DNA from 3 places in the Streptomyces sp. NPDC056486 genome. Region 2 is predicted to be linked to each of the others. Evidence: riboswitches for the same ligand, from Rfam matches in the RefSeq annotation. Region 2 holds a riboswitch; each other region holds the start of a gene.
What was found. Region 2 has a riboswitch for thiamine pyrophosphate ahead of ACFQ7F_RS15860 (thiamine ABC transporter substrate binding subunit). Riboswitches for the same ligand answer to the same signal wherever they lie in the genome.
Positions count from the first base shown of each region.

Region 1 (9,588 bases), on a different contig from region 2:
CTTGATCGCCTTCTCAATATCTGGTGCCTACGAGTTCAGAAGGCCGCAGCCAGTCAACGTCTGCCTACCGTCGGCACAGGCCGGTGACCCGGACCTCCGCCCGGACGACGTCGGTCACCGGCTGGCGGTTTTCTGAACCCTTTGGGGGCCGTTGCTCCGAACTCAGCTACTCCGGCGGATCTGACACGCCGCGCGGGTTGTGAACCCACTGGTTACGCCTCTGGATGAGGAAGTCCTCGAGCCCCGTGCCGCCGACGACTGCACCGCGCAGGAAACTACGACGTTCCACTTGATCACTCCAGGGGTTCGTGACCGTCCCTGCCGCACCATTTGGGCGGCGGGGTCGCGAGAGGCGATTGCGGAACCTAAGAGCCCCGGATTGACGGTGCATCAACAACCGATGAAGTGGAAACGTCTGCTGTCGGCCTATTGCGCCGCCCCCTTTGCCCGAACCTGCCGCCTCGCCGGTGGGCGACGACCGGCCTGGTCGACCTTGACGACGGCACGGCTGCTCTCGGTGCCCCGCGCGTACCTCGACGCGGCCGCACGCACCTTCGCGGGCGACGGCGGGATCGCCGTCGGCAGGGACGACGAACCCCGTCTTGAACTCGACCGGCCCTGCTGGTTGCGCGCCCGGGAGTCGATCACGGACGCCGTCCCGGCCGCCGCCACACCCGAGCGCCACGTGCCGGTTGAGGACGCGAGAGCGGTTTCCTCGTTCACCGTGCTCCGTTCCGTGCGGGCGGCGGTGCGCGGCGAGTTCAGGCCAGCCGTACACCAGAATTGGTCCAGACCTTGACAGGTTCAGACCATTTCGCTTGAGTCTCCGACACCCCCATGGCGGCGTGGAACCCGCCTCCAGCCCGCCTGATAGGAGATGTCGCGTGATCAAACGTCTCATCAGTTTCGCAGCAGCGTTAGGTGCGCTCTGCGCCATGATCGTCCTTGGCCCGGCCGCCACCACGGCGTCCGCCGCCGCGTGCGCAACCCCCTGGAACTCCTCCTCCGTCTACACGGGCGGCAACAGCGCCTCGTACAACGGGCACAACTGGACCGCCAAGTGGTGGACCCAGAACGAGACGCCGGGCCGCACCGACGTCTGGGCGGACGCGGGCACCTGCGGCGGTGGCACCGATCCGGGCAACCCCAACCCGTCAGGATTCGTGGTCAGCGAGGCGCAGTTCAACCAGATGTTCCCGAGCCGGAACTCGTTCTACACATACAAGGGCCTGACCGACGCACTCAAGGCGTACCCGGCCTTCGCCAACACCGGCAGCGACACCATCAAGCGCCAGGAGGCAGCCGCGTTCCTCGCCAACGTCCACCACGAGACCGGCGGTCTGGTCCACATCGTCGAGCAGAACCAGGCCAACTACCCGCACTACTGCGACGCCAACCAGCCCTACGGCTGCCCCGCGGGACAGGCCGCGTACTACGGCCGCGGTCCGATCCAGCTCAGCTGGAACTTCAACTACAAGGCGGCGGGCGACGCGCTCGGCATCGATCTCCTGCGCAACCCCTACCTGGTGGAGCGCGACCCGGCGGTCGCCTGGAAGACCGGTCTTTGGTACTGGAACACGCAGTCGGGTCCGGGCACCATGACACCGCACAACGCCATGGTCAACAGCCGCGGTTTCGGTGAGACCATCCGCGCCATCAACGGCAGCCTGGAGTGCAACGGCGGCAACCCCGGCCAGGTCCAGAGCCGGGTCGACCGCTACAAGCAGTTCGCCCAGGTCCTCGGCACCACGCCGGGCTCCAACCTGAGCTGCTGACCCTTCCTTCTCCGCGCACGACGGCCGGGCGGACCTGATCCCGTATCAGATCCGCTCGGCTCCGCGCGTCGCGCCCTGCTCCGGTGGCAGCAGCCGGAACGGAACACCGGATGCCGGGCCCACTCGGCCGCGAACTCGGTGACACCCATTCCCCAGCACGCGCCAGGCGCCGCTCCCTCTCGCCGGGGCAGGCACGCAAGCACCGGTCCAGACGGTGGATGCGGTGTCGCAAGAAGTCCCGTACCCGGGCGCGGCCCTCCACCAGCCCGCTTGCGGCATCAGCCGATGCGGACAGGTCGGGCCCTTGCGGCCTGAGGATCCCCCGTCGGTTCCGCCAGCAAATCCGTGTCGTTTCGTGAGGTACCCGAGTGCGAACTTGCGTTCCCGAAGGAGGTACATTGCGTAGCGACCACCGCGGGAGCTCGGGAGTAGCCGGGCTGAGAGGGCGGACGGGACTTGCTCCCCTTTCGCCGACCGCATGAACCTGGACCGGGTAATGCCGGCGTAGGAAGAGTGTTGACGATGGATACTGCCTCCGTACCTGCCCGGCACGGCACTGCCGTTTCCCGTGATGCCGTGGCGGATGTGATCGCGTCTCTGCGGACCTCCGCACCCCTTGTGCACTGCCTGACCAACGTCGTGGTGTCGCCGTTCACCGCGAACGTGCTGCTCGCGGCGGGGGCTGCCCCCGCGATGGTGCACAGCGCGGAGGAGGCCGGAACGCTGGCCCGGGTGGCCGGGGGTGTCCTGGTCAACCTGGGAACGGTGACGTCCGTGACTGCGGCGGCGATGCGTGTCGCGGTGACAGAAGCGGCCGGGGCCGGGCGGCCGTGGGTGCTCGACCCGGTGGCGGTCGGCCCGCTGCCCTGGCGTACCGAGCTCGCCCACGAACTGCTGGAGAGCGCACCCCCGGCGGTCGTTCGCGGCAATGCTTCCGAAATCCTGGCACTCGACGGGGGCAGGGGTGGGCGCGGCGTGGACAGCACGGACGCCCCGGAGGCGGCGCTGGCCGCGGCGGGCGCGCTGGCCCGGCGCTACGGCTGCGCGGTCGCGGTGAGCGGTCCGGTGGACGTTCTCACGGACGGGACGCGAGTGGTGCGCCTGGCCAACGGGCACCCGCTGCTGACTCTGGTGACGGGAACGGGCTGCTCACTGGGCGCTCTGGTGGCCGCCTGCACAGCCGTCACCGGCGACGCGCTCCTTGCCGCCACTGCCGCGACCGGTCTGCTCACCGTGGCCGCGGAGGACGCCGCCACCCGCTCTGCGGGGCCCGGCACGTTCGCGGTCGCCCTGATCGACGCGTTGTACGAGCTCAGCCCTGAGCGGCTCGCTGAGGCTCTCAACCTGCACTGAGCATGCGCGTACCGCGGGGTCCTGCGTGAGCAGTGGCCTGGACGCCACCCGCTGCACAGTGCCCGCCCGCCCTGGGGCGCGCCCTCAACACCGAGTCTGGCTGCCCTGTCCCCCTCCCGCCCCGGTGAACAACTCAAGGTCCCTGCACGTCAGGGCCTGCCTTCCCCCGTACCTCCCGATGCGTTTCCCGCGCCCTTCCCCGGCTGGGAGCCAAGGACTCACCCATGCGACCTCCTCTGGACCTGTCCCTGTATCTCGTGACCGACACCAGGCTCTGCGGCCGCCGCGGTGTCGGCCCTACCGTTGCGGCGGCCGTCAAGGGCGGCGTAACCGCCGTCCAGTTGCGCGATCCGGACGCGGACGCCCGCACGCTGTTCTCACTCGGCCGGGCGATCCAGGCCGAACTCGCGGGCACTGGCGTCCCCTTGATCGTCAACGATCGCCTGGACGTGGCGGTCTGGTTGGACGCGGACGGCGTCCACCTCGGGCAGCGGGACGTCTGCCCCGAGAGCGCCCGGCGCCAGCTCGGTCCCCATGCGTACATCGGCCTGTCCGTCAGCCGTCCCGAGCAGCTGGCGCACGTGCCGGACACTGTCGACCACCTCGGTGTCGGTCCGGTGTTCCCGCAGTCCACCAAGCCAGACGCGGACGCCCCGCTCGGTCTGGGCGGCCTGGCCCGGATCGTCCGGGAGAGCCCGCTGCCCTGCGTGGCCATCGGCGGGATCGGCGTGTCCGAGGCCGCTGCGGTCATGGGAAGTGGCGCGGCCGGGATCGCCGTCGTCAGCGCGGTCTGCGGGCAGCCCGACCCCGAGGCCGCAGCCCATTTTCTCGTTCGCACCCTGCGACAGGAGATCCCCGCGTGACCAGCCCGCCCATCGCCCTGACCATCGCTGCCAGCGACCCCTCCGGCGGCGCCGGGATACAAGCCGACTTGAAGGCGTTCTCCGCCAACGGCGCCTACGGAACAGCAGTTCTGACCGCCCTGACCGCACAGAACACTCTGGGCGTCACCGGCATCCATGCCGTCCCCCCGGCGTTCGTCACCGAGCAGCTCGACACGCTGTTCGCCGACGTCCCGGTGGACGCCGTCAAGATCGGCATGCTGGCCGACGCCGCCATCGCCGCAGCCGTCGCAGAAGCCCTGGAGCGGCACCGCCCCCGGTGCGTCGTCCTCGACCCCGTCATGGTTTCGACCAGCGGCCACCGCCTCCTCGAGGCCGATGCGGTGACGGTACTGCGCGAGCGTCTCCTGCCTCTGGCCGACCTCATCACCCCCAACCTCCCCGAGGCCGGCGACCTCCTGGGCATCGCCGCCGCAAAGAACCGCGCAGAAGCCGTCGAGCAGGCCCACGCACTCCTCGAAACCGGCGCCAGGCGCGTCCTCCTCAAGGGCGGCCACCACACACATGACGCACAATCCGTGGACATCCTCGTCGACGCCACGCGCGCCACCGGCGCCTGTGCCGCGGGTGTCACCGAGCTGTCCGCACCTCGCGTCAACACGCGCAACACCCACGGCACCGGCTGCACCCTCTCCGCCGCGATAGCCGCCCTGCGCCCGCAGCACGACGACTGGCACACCACCGTCAGTGCCGCGAAGGCGTACCTGACCGGGGCCCTGCGCGCGGCCGACACCCTGCATATCGGCCGCGGCCACGGACCCGTCCACCACTTCCACCAGTACTGGAGCTGAGCCCCATGACCACAACGTTCTGCGACGAACTGTGGACGGCCACGGCCGAGATACGTGCGGCCATCGACAAGCTGCCGTTCGTCATTGCCCTCGGCGACGGCACCCTGGACCGGCAGAAGTTTGTCTACTACCTGGCCCAGGACGCCCACTACCTGCACGGCTACGCCCGCGCGCTGGCCAGCGCCGCCGCGAAGGCGGACCGGCCGCAGGACATCGCGTTCTTCGCGAAGTCCGCCCACGACGCCGTGGTCGTCGAGAGCTCCCTGCACGAGAGCAACGTCGTCGACATCGACGCCTGGACGCCCTCCCCCACCTGCACCGGATACACCTCCTACCTGCTCTCCGTGGCCCACACCCAGGGCTACCCGGAGCTGGCCGCCGCGGTCCTGCCCTGCTTCTGGATCTACGCCGAGGTGGGCCGGGCGCTCCTCGAGCGAGCCGGCGACCTCGCCACCCACCCCTACGGCGACTGGATCGGCACGTATGCCGACGAGGAGTTCGAAGCCGCCACCGAACGCGCCCGACAGATCGTCAACCGGCTTGCGGACCAGGCCGACCCGGCCACCCGCGCACGGATGCGTACGGTCTACACCACCGCGTCCACCTGGGAGTGGATGTTCTGGGACGCCGCCTGGCACATGGAGTCCTGGCCCGTCGGCGCCGCCCCTGCCCAGGTTTCGGAGCCCGCGAAGTGACGACCACCACCGAACCCACCACCCCGGAACCGGCCCCGGCGAACGAGGCGCCGCTCACCCTCGACCAGCCCACACCCAAGGTTCTCAGCGGCCTGGACCAAGGCGCCTTCTGGGCCAACCTGGGCGTCAGCCTGCTCGGCTTCAGCGGCATGCTGGTCGTCCTCGACCCCCTTGGCACCGGCAGTCCGACCCTGTCGTTCGCAGCGGCCGTCACCGCGTCCGTCGTCGGCACCCTGATCGGCACCGTCGCCCTCGGCCTCGCCGCCATCACCGGGGCCCGAACCGGCGCGCCCTCGATGGTCCTGCTGCGCGGCCTGTTCGGCGCGAAGGCGTCCTACCTGCCCACCGTCCTCAACGTGCTGCAGATGGTCGGCTGGGCCGTCTTCGAGCTGGTGGTCATCTCCACCGGCCTGAAGATCCTGGCCCGCCAGGCCTTCGGCGAGCCGGGACCCGGCTGGCTGTACGTCCTCGTCGCGGGCGCGGTGACGACAGCGCTCACGCTGCGCCCGCTCGGCGCCCTGCGCATCATCCGCCGCTACGTCACCATCGCCGTCGTCCTGGCCATCTGCTACCTGGGCTGGGACCTGGCCGGCCGCGGCATTCCGATGGAGGGCGGCTCATGGAAGGACTTCTGGTTCGCCGCCGACAGCGTGATCGCCGTGTCGATCTCCTGGCTGCCGTTGGTCGCCGACTACTCGCGGCACTCCCGCAGCGAGAAGGAAGCATTCGGCGGCCTGGTCATCGGCCAGACCCTCGCGGGCGTCGCGGGCTCGGTCCTCGGCGTGGCCGCCCTCGCCATGATCGCGTTCGACACCACCGACCCGTACAGGGTCTTCGACCCTTTCACCGCCACCAGCGTCGGCGTGATCTGCTTCGGTGTCCTGGTCCTGCGCGAGGTCGACCAGTCCTTCGCCAACGTCTACTCCACCGCCGTCTCCGCCCAGAACCTGCTGCCCCGGGCCGACCGCCGCATCCTGTGCCTGATCAGCGGCACCCTGGCCACCGCCCTGGCACTTCTGGTGAACATGGACAGCTACGCCAGCTTCCTCTACCTGATCGGCGCGGTCTTCATCCCGATGTTCGCCGTCCTCGTCGTGGACTTCTTCGTACTCGGCGGCCACCGCACCTGGGACGTCTCAGAACAGGCCCCCACCCGCCGGATCATGCTGCTGCCCTGGGCACTCGGCTTCGCGACCTACCAACTGATCGCACCGACGAACATCGCCGGCTGGTCCGACTTCTGGGCCTGGCTGCAGGACGCCGTGGGCTTCACCGTCCAACCGTGGATGAGCGCCTCCCTGCTCTCCTTCGCGGTAGCTGCCCTCACCACCCTCGCCGTGGGCCACAGGCGCCGACACGTTTCAGCTTCGCCCGGGCGGCACCCCGGGCAGTGACACGTAGCGCCACGGGTACCACCCGGCCGGCGACACCCCGGGGCACACCACCGCATGCACGGCCGCCCCACCCGATGCCATCCGGCAACCGGGGCAGGCTCAGTGGGGTGAAGAGTCAGAAGTGTCAGACAGACACCGTCCACCACCGCGATGATGTCCCCTCAGGCAGCGGTACAGGGCGTCGAACACGCGATCCGAGAGCACAAGGTGGACATGGAACTATCAGGGCTCTCCTCTCAAGCTGTCTCACTCATTGCGGATTTCGTGGGCGGAGTTGCCCAGAACGCAGCAACGCAGGCCGTATCTGACCTCATCGCGTCACGGCTTGCCGGAAGCCCCTCCGGCGCCCAGGCCTATCTGCGGCTCCAGCAGGATCCACAGAACGACCAGCGGCAACAGGAAGCTTCCGACGCCCTGACATCAGAGGCAACAGCCGACGCACAGTTCGCCGAGGAGCTGCGTGAGGCCGTAGCAGCCGCCACGGCCGGTCCAGCAACAACAGCACGCAGGGCCCGGCATCACGGCCGGCGGCATCAACGTCGGAGGGAGCGTTGGGGACGGAAACCAGCTTGCTGGCCGGGACATCAACATCTCGCGTCGTAACGTCAGACTGGGAATCGGCGGACTGGCCCTGCTGGCCCTCATCGGCGGAGGGCTGGCGCTCTACCAGCAGCTCCATGATGACTCTGCCGATCAGAAGCCCCAGCAGGGCTCCCCCGCCACCGGGGCAGCAACGCCACGAGGCGACAGCCAGAGCAACGAGCAGGCAAGGACTCTGCCCAAAACTGCCTCGCTCGACGGCATCGCAGCTGTCCTGAAGCCGACTGTCGGCCCATGCCTGAAGCTCACCAAGGACGATCCGGAGATCGACGAAGTCGACAAGGCGCGCGGCGTGAACCGCAAGGGCTGGTGCCGCTACAAGGACGCGAACCTTGAGTTCCGTCTGATCGACAAGAGCGTTCTCGAGAAGTTCCTGAAGAAGAGCGATGCGACCAGCAGCCCGGTCGGCGAGCTGCTCGGCAACGGATTCTCGGTGCGAGTGAGCGCAGCCGCCGACGGGAGCGAAGCAACAGTGACCCAACAGATCAAGGCAGCCGGGTTGATGTTTCTGGACTGCCAGAAGGACTTCGCCCCCCATGACGGCGTCAAGGTGATCGAGGCCGCGACGCCTGGCTGCCGCTACACCGACACCAACCTCTGAGGATCTCCTGGGTGACACGGTGACAGGGACGGGCCACTGACCATCGAGGGCCTCCTGGTCGCAGGTGCGAAAATTAACGCTGCGAATCATCACAGCAATACGCCGCTGCCAAGGGCAGTTTTCTGCTCTCAGGACGAGGGCGCGACGATCCGGCTGCTGCTGAAAGCCGGTGCCAACCCCGACCGGGAGAACGGGCATGCTGTGAGCCCGCGGGCGCTGGCGGCACGGATCGCCAACTACGACGCGGCTGCCCATTCCGGGCGGAGTGCCTTCCTCCTAGGCTCCGCCGCCTGCTGTGCCCGAACGAGATTCACAGACAGCTCTGTCAGGGAACCACGAAGAAGACTGAGCGTTTTCCAACCTCAGGTTGACGCGTGGTGAAGGACGAGGACGGCTTTCACCATGTCGGTGATCCGGACAGGTTTCGAGGTCCGCATCCGTGAGACCGACCTGACCGATCTGACCTGCGGACTGCGCGCCGGACTGGTCGACGTCGCTCTGACCCGTGGGTCGTTCGACGAGACCGGTCTGACAGTGCACGAGCTGTGCGTCGACCCAGTCGGCGCGGTGCTGCGCGTCCACTGGCCCGCCGCGACTGCCCGAAGCTGGCCGACCTGGCAGACGGCTGGTTCCAGTTCCCGGACGGCACGGATCCGATCTGGCATTCGTACGGGAACGGCGGAGCCGCGCGAGGGTCCGGTGGTACGCGCTGTCCAGGAGTGCCTGCAGGCCGTGCTCTGGAACGGAACAGTCGGCATTGCCCCGTTCGGGCACAACCTGCCCAGGGAGCTGGCTGCCTTCGAGGATGAAGAACGCCTCTTCCTCCTTGTCGTGGTCGTGCGGTGGGGAGACGAGTCCTTGTGGACACAGTTCCTCGAACGTGCAGGACCGGCCGTCGGTCTGGCTGCCGTCGGCGAGCACTCTCCAGTACGTGCCGACGTTCCAGTAGGCCGGGGACTGATCCGGCGCCCAGACATAGGGGCGGGCGGTGCCGGCGCTGTGGGGGAAGCTGGCCATGACGGTCCCCTTGGTCTTCAGTGCATGGGGGAATGGATGACGGAGTCGACGGTGATGGTCAGCAGGAGCCGGGTCTGGCCCGGGCCGCCGTAAGAGGCGTAGGGGTGGCCTGTGTACTTCTGGGCGAGGTGTTCGATGCTCTCGGCGGCGCCGTCGGTCGTGGCGCTGGTGACGCGTCCCCGTACAGAGAAGTAGCGGGAGGTGTCATCCGGGTCGGCGATGCTGACGGCCACACGGGGGTCGCGTTGAACGTTTTTGGTTTTGCGGTAGCCCTCGACGGTGTTGATGAGGATGTGTTCACCATCGGTGTCGACCCAGGTCTGGGTGAGCTGAGGCGAGCCGTCCGGCATGGTGGTGGCGATGAAGCAGGGGCTGGGCCGGTTCAGCAGTTTGAGGAGTTCGCCGGGCAGGGGTGTCATGAGGTATCGCCTTTCTGGGGGGAAGCTGTCGGTAGGAGGTG
Region 1 covers NZ_JBHTSF010000178.1:6,069-15,656, reverse strand. The annotation lists gene ACFQ7F_RS39495 (hypothetical protein) at 401-799, shown strand; gene ACFQ7F_RS39490 (glycoside hydrolase family 19 protein) at 936-1,775, shown strand; TPP riboswitch at 2,180-2,304, shown strand; gene thiM (hydroxyethylthiazole kinase) at 2,352-3,128, shown strand; gene thiE (thiamine phosphate synthase) at 3,353-3,991, shown strand; gene thiD (bifunctional hydroxymethylpyrimidine kinase/phosphomethylpyrimidine kinase) at 3,988-4,821, shown strand; gene tenA (thiaminase II) at 4,827-5,516, shown strand; gene ACFQ7F_RS39465 (purine-cytosine permease family protein) at 5,513-6,910, shown strand; gene ACFQ7F_RS39460 (hypothetical protein) at 7,803-8,111, shown strand; partial or broken gene ACFQ7F_RS39455 (LysR substrate-binding domain-containing protein) at 8,538-8,906, shown strand; gene ACFQ7F_RS39450 (PPOX class F420-dependent oxidoreductase) at 9,146-9,547, opposite strand.
Region 1: another riboswitch for thiamine pyrophosphate. It lies ahead of thiM (hydroxyethylthiazole kinase); the one in region 2 lies ahead of ACFQ7F_RS15860 (thiamine ABC transporter substrate binding subunit).

Region 2 (9,588 bases):
CGGCCACGAGCCGCCGAACGCCTTCGCCACCCACCTGGCCAAGTACTTCGCCAACGCCACCCGCGAGGACGGCCTGCTCGCGCGCTCGAACGCGGGCATAATCTTCCTCCCCGGCGCGGCGGGCACAGTCCAGGAAGTCTTCGACGCGGCGACGCCGAACTATTACGAATCCCGGGGCGAGCCGGCCCCGATGGTCCTGGTGGACCGCGCCCACTGGACGGAACACCTCCCTGCCTGGCCGCTGCTGCAGGCGCTGGCTCGGGGCCGGTCGATGGAGTCGAGGATCGCGCTGGTGGACACGGTGCAGGAGGCTCCGGACGCGCTGGCATCCCTCTCGTCCGGCGGGCAGTTCAGCCCGTCCGGCGCTTGAGGACGAACTCGGCGAAGCCGGTGACGACGGCACCCCCGGGCCCCCGCGCCGGAGCGGGTTTTCGGGAAGGGGCGGGGTTGGGGAAATTCCACCCACCCGACGCCCGCTCCAGCCAGAAATCCGGCAACCCCCGCTCCCCAGCACCACGGCATCTGCCAGGTCAGCCCAGCACCACGACATCCCCCACATCGAACGCGACCCCCACCGTCTCCCCCACCCCGGGCGCGTCCCGCAGCGCACACGCCGCCTCAAGGCGCGGCCCCGACCGGGGCTCCAGATGCACGGCGACATGCGTGCCCCGGAAGGTGCGCGCCGTCACCACGCACGGCACCCCCTCATCGACAGGCACGAGCCGCACTCCGGCAGGCCGCACCAGGAGTCGGCACGGCCCGTCCTGCGCGCCGTCCGGCACCGGAACCTTCCCCCAGACGGTGTCCGCCACGTCACCCACGACCGTCGCGTCGACGACGTTGTCGAAGCCCAGGAACCGCGCCACGAACTCGTCCGCCGGATGCCGCCAGACCTCAAGAGGCGTACCGGACTGGGCGATCCGTCCATCGCGCATCACCACGACCCGGTCCGCGAGCGCGAACGCCTCGCCCTGATCGTGCGTGACCGCGAGCACGGTCGTACCCAACTCGTCGAAGAGTTGCCGGAGTTCGACGACGAGCCGCTCCCGCAGCGACCGGTCGAGCTGTCCGAGCGGCTCATCGAGCATCAGCAGGCGCGGCCTCGGTGCGAGCGCCCGCGCAAGAGCGACCCGCTGCTGCTCGCCGCCGGAGAGCGAGGCGACGGCCCGCCGCTGCGCACCCGGAAGGCCGACAAGGTCGAGCAACTCGGCTACCCGGTCGGCCTGTTCACCACGCGACGCCCCGTGCATGCGCAGCCCGAAGGCAACATTGCCCGCCACGTCGCGCTGCGGGAAGAGCTGATGATCCTGGAACATCAGGCCGACCCCGCGCTTGTGCGCGGGCACGCCCCGCTGGTCGCGGCCGTCGAGCAGCACCTGCCCGGCGTCGAGCTCCTGGAGCCCGGCGACCGCACGCAGCAGCGTCGACTTGCCGCTGCCGCTCGGCCCGAGGACGCACACGATCTCGTGCCGCGCGACCTCCAGACCGACCCCGTCAAGGACGGCCCGCGCCCCGAACCGCACGGTGGCATCCGCCAACGTCAACAGACCCGCACCCGCACCTGCGCCCACACTCACACTCACACCCATCAGAACTCCCCGGTCGTGCGGTCGGTACGGAGCCGTTCGAGCAGCAGCAGGGACACCGCGCACACCACCATCAAGATCGTCGAAAGTGCCATCGCCTGGCCGTAGTTGAGCTCACCCGCCCGCCCCAGGAGCCGTGCCACGGCGACCGGAAGCGTCGGGTTGTCCGGCCGCGCGATGAACACGGTCGCGCCGAACTCCCCCAGGGACACGGCGAACGCGAACCCGGCGGCGATGAGCAGCGCACGCCGCACCATCGGCAGGTCGACCTCCCGCCACGCCCGCAGCGGCGACGCCCCGAGCACGGCCGCCGCCTCGCGCAGGCGTCCGTCCACCGCGCGCAGGACGGGAAGCATGGTGCGTACGACGAAGGGCACGCCCACCAGGGCCTGCGCGAGCGGCACCAGGATCCACGTGGACCGCAGGTCCAGGGGCGGCTTGTCCAGCGTGATCAGGAACCCGAAGCCGACGGTCACCGCGGAGACCCCGAGCGGCAGCATCAGGAGCGCGTCGAAACCGCGCACCAGGCGACCAGCCTTCCGGGTGAGCGCCGCCGCCGCGAGCCCGCCGATCACCAGGGCGATGGCGGTGGCGGCGAGCGCGTACTGGAGCGAATTCCAGACCGCTTCGATCGGCGGTACGAGGAACGCCCCGCCTTCCGCCGACGTCAGCTCCTTGAAGTAGGTGAAGCCGTAGCCATCGGGCCCGCTCAGCGAGCGCTCGATCAAGACCCCGAGCGGCAGCAGTATCAGCACAGCGATCGTGACCATGACCCCGCCGAGCAGCGCCCACTGCCCCGTGCCGCGCGGCCGCCGCGCCACAGCGGATGCGTCGACCAGCTTCAGCGCGGTTTCGCGCCTGCGCACGGTCCACGCGTGCACGGCGAGGATCACGCCCACCGCCGCGAACTGCACGATCGTCAGGACGGCGGCCGTCGACAGGTCGAGGAGTTGGGCGGTCTGCCGGTAGATCTCGACTTCGAGGGTCGAGTACGCGGGCCCGCCGAGGATCTGCACGACGCCGAAGGAGGTGAACGTGAACAGAAAGACCATGAGGGACGCCGCGGCGACCGCAGGCCCGAGGGCGGGCAGCGTCACCGTCCGCCATGCCCGCCACCGCGAGGCGCCGAGCATCCGCGCGGCTTCCTCCTGACGCGGGTCGAGCTGCGACCAGAGCCCGCCGACGGTCCGTACGACGACCGCATAGTTGAAGAAGACGTGCGCGAGCAGAATCGCCCACACGGTCGTGTCGAGCCGCACGCCCCACATTTCATCAAGAAGACCACCCCGCCCGAGCAGCGCGAGGAACGCGGTCCCGACGACGACCGTCGGCAGCACGAACGGCACCGTGACGACCGCCCGCAGAACCTGCTTGCCCCTGAACTCGAAGCGCGCGAAGACGTACGCGCCGGGGAGCGCGATGAGCAGCGTGAGCGCGGTCGACGCGAGCGCCTGCCAGGTGGTGAACCAGAGCACGTGCCGGACATCGGACTGCGCGAGGACATCGACAACGCGCCCGAACTGCCACTCCCCTCCGACCTTCAGGCCGCGCGCGACGATCGCGGCGACCGGATAGGCGAAGAAGAGCGCGAAGAACGCGACGGGCACGGCCATCAGACCGAGCCGAGCCGCGCTCCCGCGCGAGAGCCCCTTACGGGGCTTGCTTACTTCAGTACGAGCGAGGTCCACGACTTGACCCACTGCTCGCGATTGTCGGCGATCTTCTTCGGTGCCAGGGTCTCCGGCTTGTCGATCTTCACGCCGTGCTTGACGAACAGCTCGGGCAGCTCGGCGGTCTCCCGCACCGGGTTCACGAACATGTTCAGCGGCATGTCGTCCTGGAACTTGGTGCTGATCAGGAAGTCGAGCAGCGCCTTGCCGCCCTTCTCGTTCTTGGCGTTGCTGAGCAGGCCCGCGTACTCGACCTGCCGGAAGCAGGTGCCGGTCGCGACGCCGGTCGGCGCCTCCTTGGGCTGCGGCTTCGCGTAGAGCACCTCGACGGGCGGCGACGAGGCGTACGAGACGACGAGCGGCCGTTCCCCCTTGGCCTTCTTGCCTCCGGCGGACCCGGAGAACTCCTCGTTGTAGGCCTGCTCCCAGCCGTCGACGACCTTGACCCCGTTGGCCTTGAGCTTCTTCCAGTACCCCTCCCAGCCTCCATCGCCGTACTGGGCGGCGGTGCCGAGCAGGAACCCGAGCCCGGGAGAGGAGGTCGAGGCGTTCTCGGTCACGAGCAGGTTCTTGTAGGCGGGCTTGGCCAGGTCGGCAAAGGACTTCGGCGGCGCGAGCTTCTTGTCGGCGAAGTACTTCTTGTCGTAGTTGACGCAGATGTCGCCGCTGTCGACGGGCGTGACCCGATGCTTGCTCTGATCGACGCGGAACTGCGAAAGAACCTGATCCGAGCCCTTGGCCTCGTACGACTGGAAGAGATCGTTGTCCAGCGCGCGAGAGAGAAGCGTGTTGTCGACACCGAAGAAGACATCCCCCTGCGGGTTGTCCTTGGACAGGATCGCCTTGTTCACGGCGGCACCCGCGTCGCCGTCCTTGAGGACGTTGACCTTGTAGCCGGAGCTCTTCTCGAACGCCTTCAGTACGTCCTTCGAGACGTTGAAGGAGTCATGACTGACAAGCGTGACGCTCTTGGAATCGGCCTTGTCACCGCTGCCCGACGAGCTGCCGCAGGCGGAGAGTGCGACGAGCGAGAGGCCGACCGCAACGGCGGTGACGGTGACCTTCTTAGTGGTCCTCACCTTGGTGGTGCTGACTTTGGTGATGCTCACTGAATTGATTCCTCCTGGAGTGACCAGGAAGAGACGCGGCCCTGCCCACAGCCTTGAAGGGGCTGCGGGCAGGGCGCAACAGCTTGAGTGATGTCCGAACTTCCTACCCGGAATGACCCGGGCAAGGTTCAGAGGGTCTGCGGCCAACCTGTCCTTGGTGCCGCACTCTCAGCGCTGTGGCGCTCCCCTGTCGGAATATGAAGATGTGTTCCGGCCAGACTAACGCTCGGACGCGGCGAGCTGACCGCACGCCCCGTCGATCTCCTGACCACGGGTGTCACGAACCGTGACAGGCACCCCATGAGCGGCAATGGCGTCCACGAAGGCCTTCTCGTCCTCCGGCCGCGATGCGGTCCACTTCGAGCCCGGCGTCGGGTTCAGCGGGATCAGGTTCACGTGCACGGGCTTGTTCTTGAGCAGCCGCCCGAGCCGGTCACCGCGCCACGCCTGGTCGTTGATGTCCCGGATCAGCGCGTACTCGATGGAGAGCCGGCGCCCGGACTTGGCCGCGTACTCCCAGCCCGCCTCAAGGACCTCCCGCACGTTCCACCGCGTATTGACGGGTACGAGGGTGTCGCGCAGCTCGTCGTCGGGCGCGTGCAGCGAGATGGCGAGGCGGCACTTGAAGCCCTCGTCGGCGAACCGATGAATGGCGGGGACCAGACCAACGGTCGACACGGTGATCCCACGCTGCGAAAGACCGACACCATCGGGCTCGGGATCCGTGAGCCTACGAATGGCACCGGACACGCGGTTGTAGTTGGCGAGCGGCTCGCCCATCCCCATGAAGACGATGTTGGAAAGCCGTGCGGGCCCGCCCGGAATCTCCCCATCCCTGAGCGCCCGCATCCCATCGACGATCTGGTGCACGATCTCGGCGGTCGTCAGATTCCGGTCGAGACCGGCCTGCCCCGTCGCGCAGAACGGGCAGTTCATCCCGCACCCGGCCTGCGACGAGATACACATCGTCACGCGGTCCGGATAGCGCATGAGCACGGACTCGACGAGCGTCCCGTCGAAAAGGCGCCACAGCGTCTTGCGGGTGGTGTCGTCGTCACAGCTGATGTGCCGCACCACGGACATCAACTCGGGAAGCAGCGCCTCTTGCAGCTTGGCGCGCGAACCGGCGGGGATGTCGGTCCACTGCTCCGGGTCGTGCGCGTACCGCGCGAAGTAGTGCTGCGAGAGCTGCTTGGCGCGAAACGGTTTCTCGCCGACAGCTGCGACGGCTTCCTTGCGCTCGGCGGGCGTGAGGTCGGCGAGATGCCGCGGCGGCTTCTTGGCTCCGCGGGGCGCGACGAAGGTGAGTTCTCCGGGTACAGGCATGGTTCTTCCAGTGTCGCAGACGGTTGGGGCCCGACCGGGCCACCGCCTGTCGGTGACGGTCGCCGCTGGCCCGGCATGCGGCTCACTTGCGCAAGTATTCGAACACGTGACCTAATCAGCTTCATGGCGCCGACCCCCTTCCCCAACGACCTGATCGAGCTCCAGACCGCCTGGACCCGCACGTACGAGGCACTGTCCGCTCCGCGACCGGTTCACCCCGCGAGGCTGCGCCGCACTCTGCAGCAGCTCTCCACTCGCCTGATGTGGCACCCGTACTGGTCCACCGAAGCGGGCAGGTCACCGGCGGCCCGGGTGGAGCTTCGCCGCCTGGCCTGCGCACGCGAGGAAGGGCACACGTCATGAGCGAGGCTTCTGTAACCTGTCGTCGCTTGTACGCCGGGGGGAGCTGACCGTGGAGACCGTCCTGCCCGGGGACAACGAGCTGGCGGGGCGGATGCAGGAAGCGCGCTCAACCCTGTACCTACTGTGCGCCGACGACACCGTAGAGCTCGCCAATGCTCTCGCTCCAGCAACTCCGGCGAGAGATCGCCAGCTCGTAGTCCCCGTCGCCGGACGGGCGGATGGTCGCGGTTTTCTCACGCACCGCGTACCGGCACTGGGAAAATGCCGGCTATGAACGCCTGGGGGACACTGCTCGCGACCATCGTCGGCGCTGCCATCGCGCTCCTGGGACAGCGCCTCGCAAAACGCGCTGAGGACAAGGCGCGTCTGTCGGAGTTGCTCATGGAACAGTGCGCCTTGATCGCCTCCTCTGTGACGGACTTCGAGGATCGGATCTGGGAGGAGCGGGTCCTCGGCATGGAGGGCCGCGTCAGTGGCTACGACCTCCCCGCCCACGTGCTGGCTTCTGTTCGGCTACGGATCCTCACTCGGGACGCCGCCTTGCTCGCGGCACTCGATGAGTTGGACACGGCAGGAAAGGAGCTGGGGAGCTACTGGAGGCAGGGCCGCGTGGACGATGACGCGTACACCAGGCTTTGGACCCGACATCACAAGGCCATACCCAAGTTCATCAACGCGAGCGGCGAGGCGGTCCGCCGCCGCCTCGCATCGGCCTAGCTCCGCACCCGCGTATCGAGGAGACCGAGCTCACGGCCCGACAAGCGCGGCCTGAACTACGTCCAGTCGGCCAGGTCGCCGTACAAGGCAGGCAAGGCGCACTCGGTTCCGCACGGCAACGCGGTCGAGTGGAGCAAGCCGGGGCGAACACCGGGCCCGAACAACTGCAGAGCCGGATACGAAAGGGGCCCGCCGCCCCATGGACGACGAGCCCCTCACGTACAGATACGCAGGTCAGCCGGACCCCACGAAGACGACCAGCAGCAGCCACACCACCGGCGCCGTCGGCAGCAGGGAGTCGAGGCGGTCCATGATGCCCCCGTGGCCGGGGAGCAGCGTGCCCATGTCCTTGATGCCGAGGTCACGCTTGATCATGGATTCGCCGAGGTCACCGAGCGTCGCGCTCGCGGCGACCGCGAGGCCGATGAGCAGCCCCTGCCACCAGGTGCCGCCGTCTATCAGGAACTCCATGCACAGCGCGCCCCCCGCCATCGCGAACGTCACCGCGCCGACCAGGCCCTCGCGGGTCTTGCCGGGGCTGATGCGCGGGGCGAGCTTGTGCTTGCCGAAGCGCCAGCCGATCGCGTACGCCCCGGTGTCGCTGACCACGGTCAGGAGCAGGAACGTGAGCACCCGCATCGCGCCGTCGTCAGCGGTGAGCATCAGCGCCACGAACGTGGCGAGGAACGGGACGTAGAACGCCGCGAAGACGCCCGCCGTGACGTCCTTCAGATAGCCCTCGGGGGGCTCGGTCATCCGCCAGACGAGCACCGCGAGCGCGGTGAGCGCCATGGCGACCCAGGCACCCTCGGGCCCGCGGACATATCCGGCGACGACCATAGCCGCGCCGCCCACCGCCAGCGGGACCAGCGGTGCCTTGATGCCCTTGCGCTCTTCGAGCCGCGAGGTGAGCTCCCAGAGGCCGACCACGACGGCGACCACTATGACGCCGATGAAGACGGCCTTCACGATGAAGAGCGACGCGACGACCGTCGCGCCGAGCCCCACGCCGACTCCTATGGCCGCCCCGAGGTCACGGCCCGCGCTCTTCTTCTGCGGCGCTTGAGGCGCACGCGGCGTCTCAGGGGCGGGCTGTGATGCTGCGCTGGGCATGGGCTCCTGGGGTACTTCAGGTACGTCAGGCATGTCGGGCACGATGGGCATGGGCTGCGTCTCTGATGGATACAGGGCGTCATGCGCATCGTACGCGGGACCTGCCGGGGCAGCCCCTTGAGCAGGGCCCTGGTCGGGCGGCCCCCAGTACCCGGCTCTGGGAGGCGCCCCCCAGGAAGAGTCGTTCACGGATCGGATTCCTCAGTCCTCAGACCACGAGCCCTCAGACCTCGAGCAGCTCGGCTTCCTTGTGCTTGAGCAGCTCGTCCACCTGGGCGACGTACTTCGCGGTGGTGTCGTCGAGCTCCTTCTCCGCGCGACGGCCCTCGTCCTCGCCGATGTCGCCGTCCTTGATCGCCTTGTCGATCGATTCCTTGGCCTTGCGGCGGATGGAACGGATCGAGATCTTGGAGTCCTCGGCCTTGGTCTTGGCGACCTTGATGTACTCCTTGCGACGGTCCTGCGTCAGCTCGGGGAACGTCACCCGGATGATGTTGCCATCATTGCTGGGATTGACGCCGAGGTCGGAGTCGCGGATCGCCTGTTCGATGTTGCGCAGCGCGCTCTTGTCGAACGGGGTCACCACGGCCATCCGCGGCTCGGGCACCGAGAACGAGGCCAGCTGATTGATCGGCGTAAGGGCGCCGTAGTAGTCAGCCACGATCTTGTTGAACATCGCCGGGTGCGCACGGCCTGTGCGAATCGCGGCGAAGTCCTCCTTGGCGACCACGACGGCCTTCTCCATCTTCTCCTCGGCCTCGAGGAGGGTCTCTTCGATCACCACTTGCTCCTGGTGTTGTGAGTGGGCTGCGGGCGCCCCCACACGGTGAAGTAGGGGGAGTCCATGGGGTGTCGGCTGCGTCGCGTCTCTTTCCCTGCACCGTGTCCGACCGGCAGGGCTTTGTCCATCCCCCGGGGGCGTCCCCGGGATCAGGCGCGGGTACCCCCGTCGCCCACGAGTGTGCCGATCTTCTCACCGTTGACGGCACGGGCGATATTGCCGGTGGAGAGCAGCTCGAAGACCAGGATGGGCAACTTGTTGTCGCGGCACAGGGTGATCGCGGTCATGTCGGCGACCTTCAGGTCGCGGGTGATGACCTCGCCGTAGCCGAGCGCGTCGTACTTGACCGCGTCCGGGTTGGTCTTGGGGTCGGAGTCGTAGACCCCGTCGACGCCGTTCTTGCCCATGAGCAGGGCCTCGGCGTCGATCTCCAGGGCGCGCTGCGCCGCGGTCGTGTCGGTGGAGAAGTACGGCATGCCCATACCGGCGCCGAAGATGACCACACGGCCCTTCTCAAGGTGCCGGACGGCGCGCAGCGGGATGTACGGCTCCGCGACCTGGCCCATCGTGATGGCGGTCTGGACGCGGCACTCGATGCCTTCCTTCTCCAGGAAGTCCTGCAGGGCCAGGCAGTTCATGACCGTGCCGAGCATGCCCATGTAGTCGGAGCGCGCCCGGTCCATGCCGCGCTGCTGCAGCTCCGCGCCGCGGAAGAAGTTGCCGCCGCCGATGACGGCCGCGATCTGGGCACCGTCGCGGACGACCGCGGCGATCTCCTTGGCGATCGCGTGCACCACGTCGGGGTCGACGCCAAGGCCGCCCCCGCCGGCGAATGCCTCACCGGAGAGCTTCAGCAGGAAACGACCGGCGACCTTGTCGTCACCACTGTTTGTGTCGGCCTTGGTGGTCATGGAGTTCTCGCT
Region 2 covers NZ_JBHTSF010000033.1:3,560-13,147, forward strand. The annotation lists gene ACFQ7F_RS15845 (LOG family protein) at 1-370, shown strand, start outside; gene ACFQ7F_RS15850 (ABC transporter ATP-binding protein) at 531-1,589, opposite strand; gene ACFQ7F_RS15855 (ABC transporter permease) at 1,589-3,274, opposite strand; gene ACFQ7F_RS15860 (thiamine ABC transporter substrate binding subunit) at 3,250-4,365, opposite strand; TPP riboswitch at 4,448-4,564, opposite strand; gene rlmN (23S rRNA (adenine(2503)-C(2))-methyltransferase RlmN) at 4,585-5,691, opposite strand; gene ACFQ7F_RS15870 (hypothetical protein) at 5,815-6,054, shown strand; partial or broken gene ACFQ7F_RS15875 (hypothetical protein) at 6,119-6,328, shown strand; gene ACFQ7F_RS15880 (hypothetical protein) at 6,325-6,771, shown strand; gene ACFQ7F_RS15885 (phosphatidate cytidylyltransferase) at 7,006-8,073, opposite strand; gene frr (ribosome recycling factor) at 8,108-8,665, opposite strand; gene pyrH (UMP kinase) at 8,815-9,576, opposite strand.

Region 3 (9,588 bases), on a different contig from region 2:
GGGACACCCTCGGCCAGCAACCGCGCGCAGAACTCCGTCGCGAACTCGATGCCAATGGAGCGTACAGCCGCCGGATCATCTTTGGCTGTGAGGATGCGCTCTTTGAGCTCCGGCGGGAAGGAAGCGTTGCTGAGCTGGGGCAGCCGCTCCAGCATGCGCACGTTCGTCACCGGCATGATCTCCGGGATGATCGGCGTCGAGCAGCCGGCGGCCTCGACCCGGTCGCGCAGGCGCAGATACTCCTCCGGGTAGAAGAACATCTGTGTGATCGCGTAGTCGGCGCCCGCGCGGCACTTGTCGACGAAGTGCCGGACGTCGGTGTCCCAGTCGGCCGAGCGCGGATGCATCGCGGGGAAGGCCGCGACGCCCACGCAGAAGTCGCCCGACTCCTTGATAAGGCGCACGAGTTCGGCGGTGTACGTGAGGCCCTCGGGGTGCTTGATCCAGTCGGCGAGCGGGTCGCCGGGCGGGTCTCCGCGGACCGCGAGCATGTTCCTGATGCCGGCGTCCGCGTACTGCCCGATGATGTTGCGCAGTTCGGCCACGGAGTGGTCGACCGCGGTCAGGTGCGCGACCGGCGTGAGAGTCGAGTCGGCGACGATCTGCTGCGTCTCCTTGACCGTTCCCGCACGCGTCGAGCCGCCTGCCCCGTACGTCACGGAGACGAAGCTGGGAGCCACCGCCTCGACCCGGCGCAGGGCGTTCCACAGGTTCCGCTCGCCCTTCTCGGTCTTCGGCGCCGAGAACTCGAACGAATACGTCGTCTTGCCGGTCGCGAGCATGTCGCGCACGGTGCGTGCGCGATCAGATCTGGTGGAAGCAGTGCCTAGGGCCATACGGGCAGGTTAGCGACGGGGCACCGCTACCGGCCAATCTCCGTCCAACCTGCGGACAGCCGCCCCGAAGGATGGCTGAAGATCGCCGATCAGGCCGAACGCAGCCGCTTCGCGAAGTCGGCCGCGGCTGCCGCCGGATCGTCGGCCTCGGTGATGGCCCGCACGACGACGACGCGGCGGGCGCCCGCTTCGAGCACCTCGTCCAGGTTGCCCGCGTCGATGCCGCCGATGGCGAACCACGGGCGGTTGGTGCCGAGCGAGGCCGTGTACCGGACCAGGTCGAGGCCGGGGGCGTGCCGGCCCGGCTTGGTGGGGGTCGGCCAGCAGGGGCCCGTGCAGAAATAGTCCACGCCGTCCTGCGTCGCCGCCGCGGCGGCCTCGGCGTCGGCGTGCGTGGAACGGCCGATGAGAACGTCATCGCCCAGAATGCGGCGGGCCGCGGGCACCGGCAGGTCGCCCTGGCCGAGGTGCAGGACGTCGGCGCCGATGGCGTGCGCGACGTCCGCGCGGTCGTTCACCGCGAGGAGCTTGCCGTGCCTGCGGGCGGCGTCGGCGAAGACCTGGAGGTGTTCGAGCTCCTCGGCCGCCTCCATGCCCTTGTCCCGCAGCTGCACGATGTCGACGCCGCCGCCGAGGACGGCGTCGAGGAACTCCGGGAGGTCTCCCTGGCGCTTGCGGGCGTCCACACACAGGTAGAGGCGGGCGTCGGCGAGCTGCTCGCGGGCAGGCTTGGTGGCCATGAAGAGGTCCCCCCGGGGTGTCGGTGGCCTACGGGCCGCGTGTCCCCCGGGGGATCACGCGGCCCGCACGCAACGGTTTTCCGTGTCGATCGGTCAGACGGCGAGCGCCTGGGCGCGGCGCTTCACCTCCGTGCCGCGATTCTCGCTCAGAGCCTGCGCGGGGGTGCCGGGCAGGGTCTCGTCGGGAGTGAAGAGCCACTCCAGCATTTCTCGGTCGGAGAAGCCGTCGTCCCTCAGGAGCGTCAGGGTGCCTGTGAGGCCCTTGACGATCTTGTCGCCGTCGATGAAGGCGGCGGGCACCGCGAGCGCGCGGTTCTCACCACGGCGCACGGCGATCAGCTGGCCCTCCTTGACCAGCTGGCGCACACGCGTCACCTCGACGTCGAGCATTTCTGCGATGTCGGGGAGGTGGAGCCACTCGGGGACGAGAGCATCAGTCTTTGCGTCAATCTCGGTCACACGGACAAGCGTATCTCCGGGCACCGACAGCGGCCGGGCAGCGGTCCCCCTCCGGCTGTGGCAGCGCTTACGGCAGCACTGCCTTCTTCAGCGGCACCGCGGGATCCGACGCAAGATCAGGGGAGAGACGGGCGCCCGCCTCGATCAGTTTGCGGCCCTGCGCGAGGTCCCTCGGGCGGCCCACCGCGAGGACGGCCACCAGGGCGCCCCGCCGGAGCCAGCACACCGTCCAGGCCGCACTCGATGGATCGCCGCGCCACACCAGCTCGTCGGCCGAGGCGTGGTGCCCGGCGAACTGGACGAAGCGGCCGAACTGCTCGGACCAGAAGTACGGGACGGGGTCGTACGCCGAAGGGGTCTCGCCGATGATGTTCGCGGCCACCGTGCGCGGGCCCTGGAGGGCGTTGTCCCAGTGGTGGACGAGAAGGCGCTCGCCATACCTTCCCGAAGGGAAGGAGGAGCAGTCGCCGACCGCGTACACATCGGGTTCCGATGTCCGCAGGTGGTCGTCGGCGACGATCTCCCGGTGGGCGCCCAGGGTGATGCCCGAGTCCACGAGCCAGCCCGTGGCGGGGCGTGCGCCGATGCCGACGACGACCGTGTCCGCGGGCAGCCGGGTGCCGTCGGCCAGCAGGACGCTGCCGGGCTCGACGCGGTCCACGCGCGCGTGGGTGCGCAGTTCGGCCCCCGCGTCGGCGTACCAGGAGGTCATCGGCGCCGCGACCGCCGCGGGCAGGGCCCCCGCCAGCGGCCGTTCGGCGGCTTCGACGACGGTGACCGAGCAGCCCGCCTCGCGCGCCGCGGTCACGAACTCGGCGCCGATCCAGCCCGCGCCGACGACCACGACGCGGTGCTGCTCGGCGAGCACGGGCCGCAGCCGCTCGGCGTCGTCGAGGGTGCGCAGCAGGTGGACGCCGGGAACTCCGGAAGTGCCTGGCAGCAGGATCGGCTCGGCGCCGGTGGCGATGACCAGGGTGTCGTAGGGCACCGGACCCGACGAGGTGTCCAGTTCGTGGTCCGCCGGGCGCACGCCCGTGACCTCGTGGCCCAGACTCAGCTCGATGCCGAGCGCCTCGAAGTCGATGTCGAAGGCGGAGCCCTCCGCCTTGCCCAGCAGCACGGCCTTGGACAGCGGCGGCCTGTCGTACGGCTGGTGGGGTTCCGCGCCGATCAGGGTGACCGCACCGGCGAACCCCTGTTCGCGCAGGGCCACGGCGGTCTGCACCCCGGCCATCCCCGCGCCGACGATGACGACGCGCCGCTCTGCCTGCCTCCGCTGCTCGCTCACCCGATCACTGTAGGGCGGCGGGTGACGCGCCCCGCAGAGCGCTACGAGGAGATCTATGACACACCGTCACGGTGCATACCCGGACAGCTCCCCTACTGCCCTCGGACACCAGGGACTAGGGTGCAGGGCAGAACACTCGCGGGAGCCCGGACGTACCGGGCTGAGAGGGAGGCTGGGACGGCCTCCGACCGTACGAACCTGATCCGGGTCATGCCGGCGAAGGGAGGGGCTGGACACCCATGCATCCACGTACATCACCCCACGAGGCGACCGATGTCGCTGTCGTCGGGGGCGGCATCATCGGCCTGGTCACGGCCTGGCGGGCGGCGCAGCGCGGTCTGTCCACCGCGGTCGTGGACCCCGAGCCCGGCGGCGGCGCGGCGCAGGTCGCCGCGGGCATGCTGGCCGCCGTCACCGAGCTGCACTACGGCGAGCAGACGCTGCTCGGCCTGAATCTGGCCTCCGCGCAGCGCTACCCGGAGTTCGCGGCGGAGCTCGCCGAGGCGAGCGACCGCGATCTCGGCTACCGCGCGTGCGGCACGCTCGCCGTCGCCCTCGACTCCGACGACCGCGCCCACCTGCGTGAGCTGCACGCCCTCCAGGAGCGTTCCGGGCTCACGTCGGAGTGGCTGAGCGGGCGCGAGTGCCGCCGCCTCGAACCGATGCTCGCACCGGGGGTCCGCGGCGGCCTCCGCGTCGACGGCGACCACCAGATCGACCCGCGCAGGCTCGCAGCGGCGCTCCTCGTGGCCTGCGAACGGGCGGGCGTGATCTTCCACCGTGCGTGGGCGGAGCGCCTCACCGTCGAACGGGACCGGGCCACCGGAGTCGTCCTCGCCGACGGGACCGCCCTGGAGGCCGGACAGACCGTGCTCGCCGCCGGCAGCCTCAGCGGGCGCCTCGCCGGCGTCCCGGAGGGCGTGCTGCCGCCCGTGCGCCCCGTGAAGGGGCAGGTCCTCCGGCTCACGGTGCCTCAGCGGTACGCGCCGTTCCTGAGCCGCACCGTGCGCGCCGTCGTGCGCGGCAGCCATGTCTATCTGGTGCCGCGCGAGAACGGCGAGCTCGTCGTCGGCGCGACGAGCGAGGAGCTCGGCTGGGACACGACGGTCACCGCGGGCGGCGTGTACGAGCTGCTTCGGGACGCCCACGAGCTCGTACCGGGCATCACGGAACTACCGCTGACCGAGACGCGCGCAGGCCTGCGCCCCGGCTCCCCCGACAACGCGCCGCTGCTCGGCCCGACCGCTCTCCCCGGTCTCCAGCTGGCCACAGGCCACTACCGCAACGGCGTGCTTCTGACACCCGTCACCGGTGAGGTGATGGCGCACGCCCTGACCACCGGTGAACTGCCCGACGAGGCCCGGGGATTCACCCCTCTGCGCTTTGCCGGCGACCCCCTCACGCAGCGCTTCATGGAGCAGCCCGCATGACTCTCTCAGCCGTTACAGCCGTCTCCGTCAACGGAGAAGCACGCGATGTGGCCGCGGGCACCACGCTCGAAGCCCTCGTCGCCAAGCTCACCGCGGCCCCGTCCGGTATCGCCGCCGCGCTCAACGAAACCGTCGTCCCGCGCGCGCGGTGGTCCACCACCGAGCTCACCGACGGGGACCGCATAGAGGTCCTCACCGCCGTCCAAGGAGGCTGAACCGACATGGCAGACGACCCCTTCGTCATCGGCGGGCTCACCCTTTCCTCACGCCTGATCATGGGTACGGGCGGCGCGCCGAGCCTGGACATCCTCGAACGCTCCCTCTTCGCCTCCGGAACGGAGCTGACGACGGTCGCGATGCGCCGCCTCGATCCCGGTGTGCAGGGCTCGGTGCTCTCCGTGCTCGACCGGCTCGGCATCCGGGTCCTGCCGAACACGGCGGGCTGCTACACCGCGGGCGAGGCCGTCCTGACCGCCCGGCTTGCGCGGGAGGCGCTCGGCACCGATCTGGTCAAGCTGGAGGTCATCGCGGACGAGCGCACACTGCTCCCCGACCCGATCGAGCTCATCGACGCCGCCGAGACCCTGGTCGACGACGGCTTCACGGTCCTTCCATACACGAACGACGACCCGGTCCTCGCCCGGAAGCTGGAGGACGTGGGCTGCGCGGCGATCATGCCACTCGGCTCCCCCATCGGCTCCGGACTCGGCATCCGCAACCCGCACAACTTCCAGCTGATCGTCGAACGCGCGGGCGTGCCGGTGATTCTGGACGCGGGGGCGGGAACGGCGTCCGACGCGGCGCTCGCGATGGAGCTGGGGTGTGCGGGTGTGATGCTCGCCTCCGCCGTTACACGGGCTCAGGAGCCGGTCCTCATGGCCGAGGGCATGCGGCACGGGGTCGAGGCGGGGCGGCTCGCGTACCGGGCGGGGCGGATCCCACGTCGGCACTTCGCCGAGGCGTCGTCGCCCGCGCAGGGCATGGCCCGGCTCGATCCGGAGCGGCCCGCGTTCTGAGTGGCGCACGCGAGTGCCGCCCGCCTGTTACAGGTCGGCTGCAGTCGGGGCCCGAGCACGACCGGGCGGGCAACGGTGTCAGCGGTGGCTCGTAGACTCCCTTCGTGGACACGACCCTTCAGGACCCGCTCGTCGGGCAGGTGCTCGACGGCCGCTATCGCGTGGACGGGCGGATCGCGGTCGGCGGGATGGCCACGGTCTACCGGGCCGTGGACACCCGCCTCGACCGCGTGCTCGCGCTCAAGGTGATGCACCCGACGCTGGCCGCCGACGTCTCGTTCGTCGACCGCTTCATCCGCGAGGCCAAGTCGATCGCCCGGCTCTCCCACCCGAACGTGGTGGGGGTGTACGACCAGGGCGCCGACGGTGCGTACGTCTATCTGGCGATGGAGTACATCGCGGGCTGCACCCTGCGTGACGTGCTCCGCGAGCGGGGCGCCCTGCAGCCGCGCGCGGCCCTCGACATCCTGGAGCCGGTCCTCGCCGCGCTCGGCGCCGCGCACCGCGCGGGGTTCGTGCACCGCGACATGAAGCCGGAGAACGTCCTCATAGGGGATGACGGCCGGGTCAAGGTCGCCGACTTCGGGCTCGTGCGCGCGGTGGACACCGTCACGAACACGACCGGCACGATCCTGGGGACCGTCTCCTACCTCGCCCCTGAGCAGATAGAGCACGGCACGGCCGACACGCGCGTGGATGTGTACGCGTGCGGGGTCGTGCTCTACGAAATGCTGACCGGCGCCAAGCCGCACTCCGGTGAGTCGCCCGCCCAGGTGCTCTACCAACACCTCCACGAGGACGTGCCGCCCCCGTCGGCGGCCGTTCCGGGCCTGCCTGTCGAGCTCGATGAACTGGTGGCCTCCGCCACCGCCCGCAACCCCGAGGTCCGCCCGCACGACGCTGTGGCGCTCCTCGGGCAGGCCAGGGCGGCGCGGGCCGCGCTCTCCCTGGATCAGCTCGACGCGGTGCCGCCGCAGGCGCGCACGGCGGAGCACGCACCGCGCGACAACAGCGACGACCGTACGAACGTGATCCCTCGCTCGGTGCGGCCCGTGCAGCTTCCGCTGCCCACGGACGGCGTTCAGGACCAGCGGGACCCACAGGACCAGCTCAACCGCACGAGCATCCTGGCGACGCCGCCCCCCGCTCCACCGGCCGCCCCGGACCGCAGGCGGCGCGCCAACCCGCGCCGCGGGGTCCTCGCGATCGTCGCCGCCGTCCTCCTCGCCCTGGGTCTCGGCGCGGGCGTCTGGTACATCAATTCCGGCCAGTTCACGAAGGTCCCGCCCCTCCTGGCGAAGACCGAGCCGGCGGCCAAGAAGCGCCTCGACGAGGCCGGTCTCGACGTGAAGGACATCAAGCGCGCGTACAGCGACACCGACAAGCGCGGCACGGTCATGGCCACCGACCCCAAGGCGGGCGAGCGCATCCGTGACAACGGCCGGGTGACGCTGACCGTCTCGATGGGTCCCGAGATCGTGAAGGTCCCGAGCCTCGGTGGCACTCCCCTTGCCGAGGCGAAGAGCAAGCTCAAGGACGCCGGGCTGGCTCCCGGGATGACGACCAAGGCCTTCAGCGACGACGTCCGCAAGGGCTCCGTGGTCAGCACGGACCCGAAGTCGGGCAGCAAGCGCAAGGCGGGCTCCGCCATCGCGATGGTCGTCAGCAAGGGCGAGGCAATCGACGTTCCCGACGTGACGGGCGACTCCCAGTCGGACGCGACCCTCGATCTCGAGGACGCGGGCCTCAAGGTCAGGATCGCGACGAAGCGGGTCCACTCCGAGGAGGACAAGGGCACTGTCGTCGATCAGTCCCCCAGGGAGGGCGAGAAGCAGCTCGCCGAGGGTGACACGGTCACGCTGACGCTCTCCAAGGGTCCCGAGATGATCGAGGTGCCGGACGTCGAGGGCATGAGCGTCGACGACGCCACGCAGAAGCTCGAGGACGCGGGCTTCGACGTCGACGAGGACCGGGGGCTGCTCGGCATCTTCGGAGACAAGGTGGAGAGCCAGTCCGTGGAGGGCGGCGACAACGCCCCCAAGGGTTCGACGATCACCATCAAGATCCGCTAGCCCTGGCCGGGTCCGCCGACAGGTTCCGCGCGGGCCCGTGCCACCCTGGAGCGGGTGAGCAGCAAGAACTCCCCCAGCATCCCGTCCCGCAATCCCGTCGGCGGCCACGTCCCGGTGGCCGGCGGCCTCGCCTCCGCAGGGCTTTCGTACGCCCGTGAGCTCGGTGCCGAGGCCGTCCAGGTCTTCGTGGCCAACCCGCGCGGCTGGGCCACCGGGCCCGGCAATCCGCAGCAGGACGAGGAGTTCCGCGCGGCCTGCGCCGCCGAGCGGATTCCCGCGTACGTCCACGCGCCCTACCTCATCAACTTCGGCTCGCACACCGAGGCGACCGTCGACAAGTCCGTGGAGTCCCTGCGCCACTCGCTGCGCCGGGGCCGCGAGATCGGTGCGCTCGGCGTCGTCGTGCACACCGGCTCCGCGACCGGCGGCCGGGACCGCGCCGTCGCCCTCGCGCAGGTGCGCGACCGGATGCTGCCGCTCCTGGACGAGCTGACGCACGACGACGACCCCTTCCTCCTCCTGGAGTCGACCGCGGGCCAGGGTTTCTCGCTCTGCTCACGCACCTGGGACTTCGGCCCGTACTTCGACGCGCTGGACGCCCATCCGAAGCTGGGCATCTGCCTGGACACCTGCCACATCTTCGCGGCGGGCCATGATCTGACCGGGCCGAGCGGCATGAAGCAGACCCTCGACCTGCTGGTCGACACCGTCGGCGAAGGCCGTCTGAAGCTGGTGCACGCCAACGACTCCAAGGACGTGGTCGGCGCCCACAAGGACCGTCACGAGAACATCGGCACCGGCCACATCGGCGAGGAACCCTTCCGCGAGCTGATGGCCCACCCCGCGACCGAGAACGTACCGCTGATCATCGAGACACCCGGCGGCAAGGAGGGGCACGCGGCGGACGTGGCGCGTCTGAAGGAGCTCAGGGGCAACTAAAGCCCCCTGGAGACTCCGGAGGCTCCGGAGACTCATTGAGGAATACCCCCTAGGGGTATACGGTTCTTGCCAGAGGGCAGGAACCGTCGTCCGACATTGGGGGCTTCTCATGCAGCACGGTCACGACACTCACGCCGAGCACGAGCACGAGCACCACGCTCACGAGGCGCACCACGGCATGGGCAAGGTCAGCTGGCGAATGGCCGCCCAGGCGACCCTGCACTGCCTCACCGGGTGCGCCATCGGCGAGATCCTCGGCATGGTGATCGGGACCGCCCTCGGCTGGGGCAACATGCGGACGATGATCCTCGCGATCATCCTGGCCTTCTTCTTCGGATACGCCCTGACCCTGCGCGGCATCCTCGCGGCGGGCGTCGATTTCAGGACAGCGTTCCGGGTCGCGCTCGCCGCGGACACCCTGTCCATCGCGGTGATGGAACTCATCGACAACGGCGTGATCGCGCTCTGGCCGGGAGCGATGGACGCCCACCTCTCGGACCCCATGTTCTGGTGGATCCTCGCCATCGCCCTGGCCGTGGCGTTCGTGGTCACCACCCCGGTCAACAAGTGGATGATCGGCCGCGGAAAGGGCCACGCCGTGGTGCACCAGTACCACCACTGACGGGAGCCAGGACCAGGGATCTAGAGCTCGGGGCCGTCCCCGGGCTCTTCCTGGTAGGAGTAGCGCTGCTCGGACCAGGGGTCGCCGACGTTGTGATAGCCGCGCTCCTCCCAGAAACCACGGCGGTCAGCCGTCATGTACTCGACACCTCGGACCCACTTGGGGCCCTTCCAGGCGTAGAGGTGC
Region 3 covers NZ_JBHTSF010000030.1:63,882-73,469, reverse strand. The annotation lists gene metF (methylenetetrahydrofolate reductase [NAD(P)H]) at 1-836, opposite strand, end outside; gene thiE (thiamine phosphate synthase) at 926-1,576, opposite strand; gene ACFQ7F_RS15185 (Rv2175c family DNA-binding protein) at 1,670-2,035, opposite strand; gene ACFQ7F_RS15180 (NAD(P)/FAD-dependent oxidoreductase) at 2,103-3,269, opposite strand; TPP riboswitch at 3,452-3,565, shown strand; gene thiO (glycine oxidase ThiO) at 3,563-4,753, shown strand; gene thiS (sulfur carrier protein ThiS) at 4,750-4,968, shown strand; gene ACFQ7F_RS15165 (thiazole synthase) at 4,975-5,769, shown strand; gene pknB (Stk1 family PASTA domain-containing Ser/Thr kinase) at 5,874-7,841, shown strand; gene ACFQ7F_RS15155 (deoxyribonuclease IV) at 7,896-8,780, shown strand; gene ACFQ7F_RS15150 (DUF4396 domain-containing protein) at 8,890-9,402, shown strand; gene ACFQ7F_RS15145 (sulfite oxidase-like oxidoreductase) at 9,423-9,588, opposite strand, start outside.
Region 3: another riboswitch for thiamine pyrophosphate. It lies ahead of thiO (glycine oxidase ThiO); the one in region 2 lies ahead of ACFQ7F_RS15860 (thiamine ABC transporter substrate binding subunit).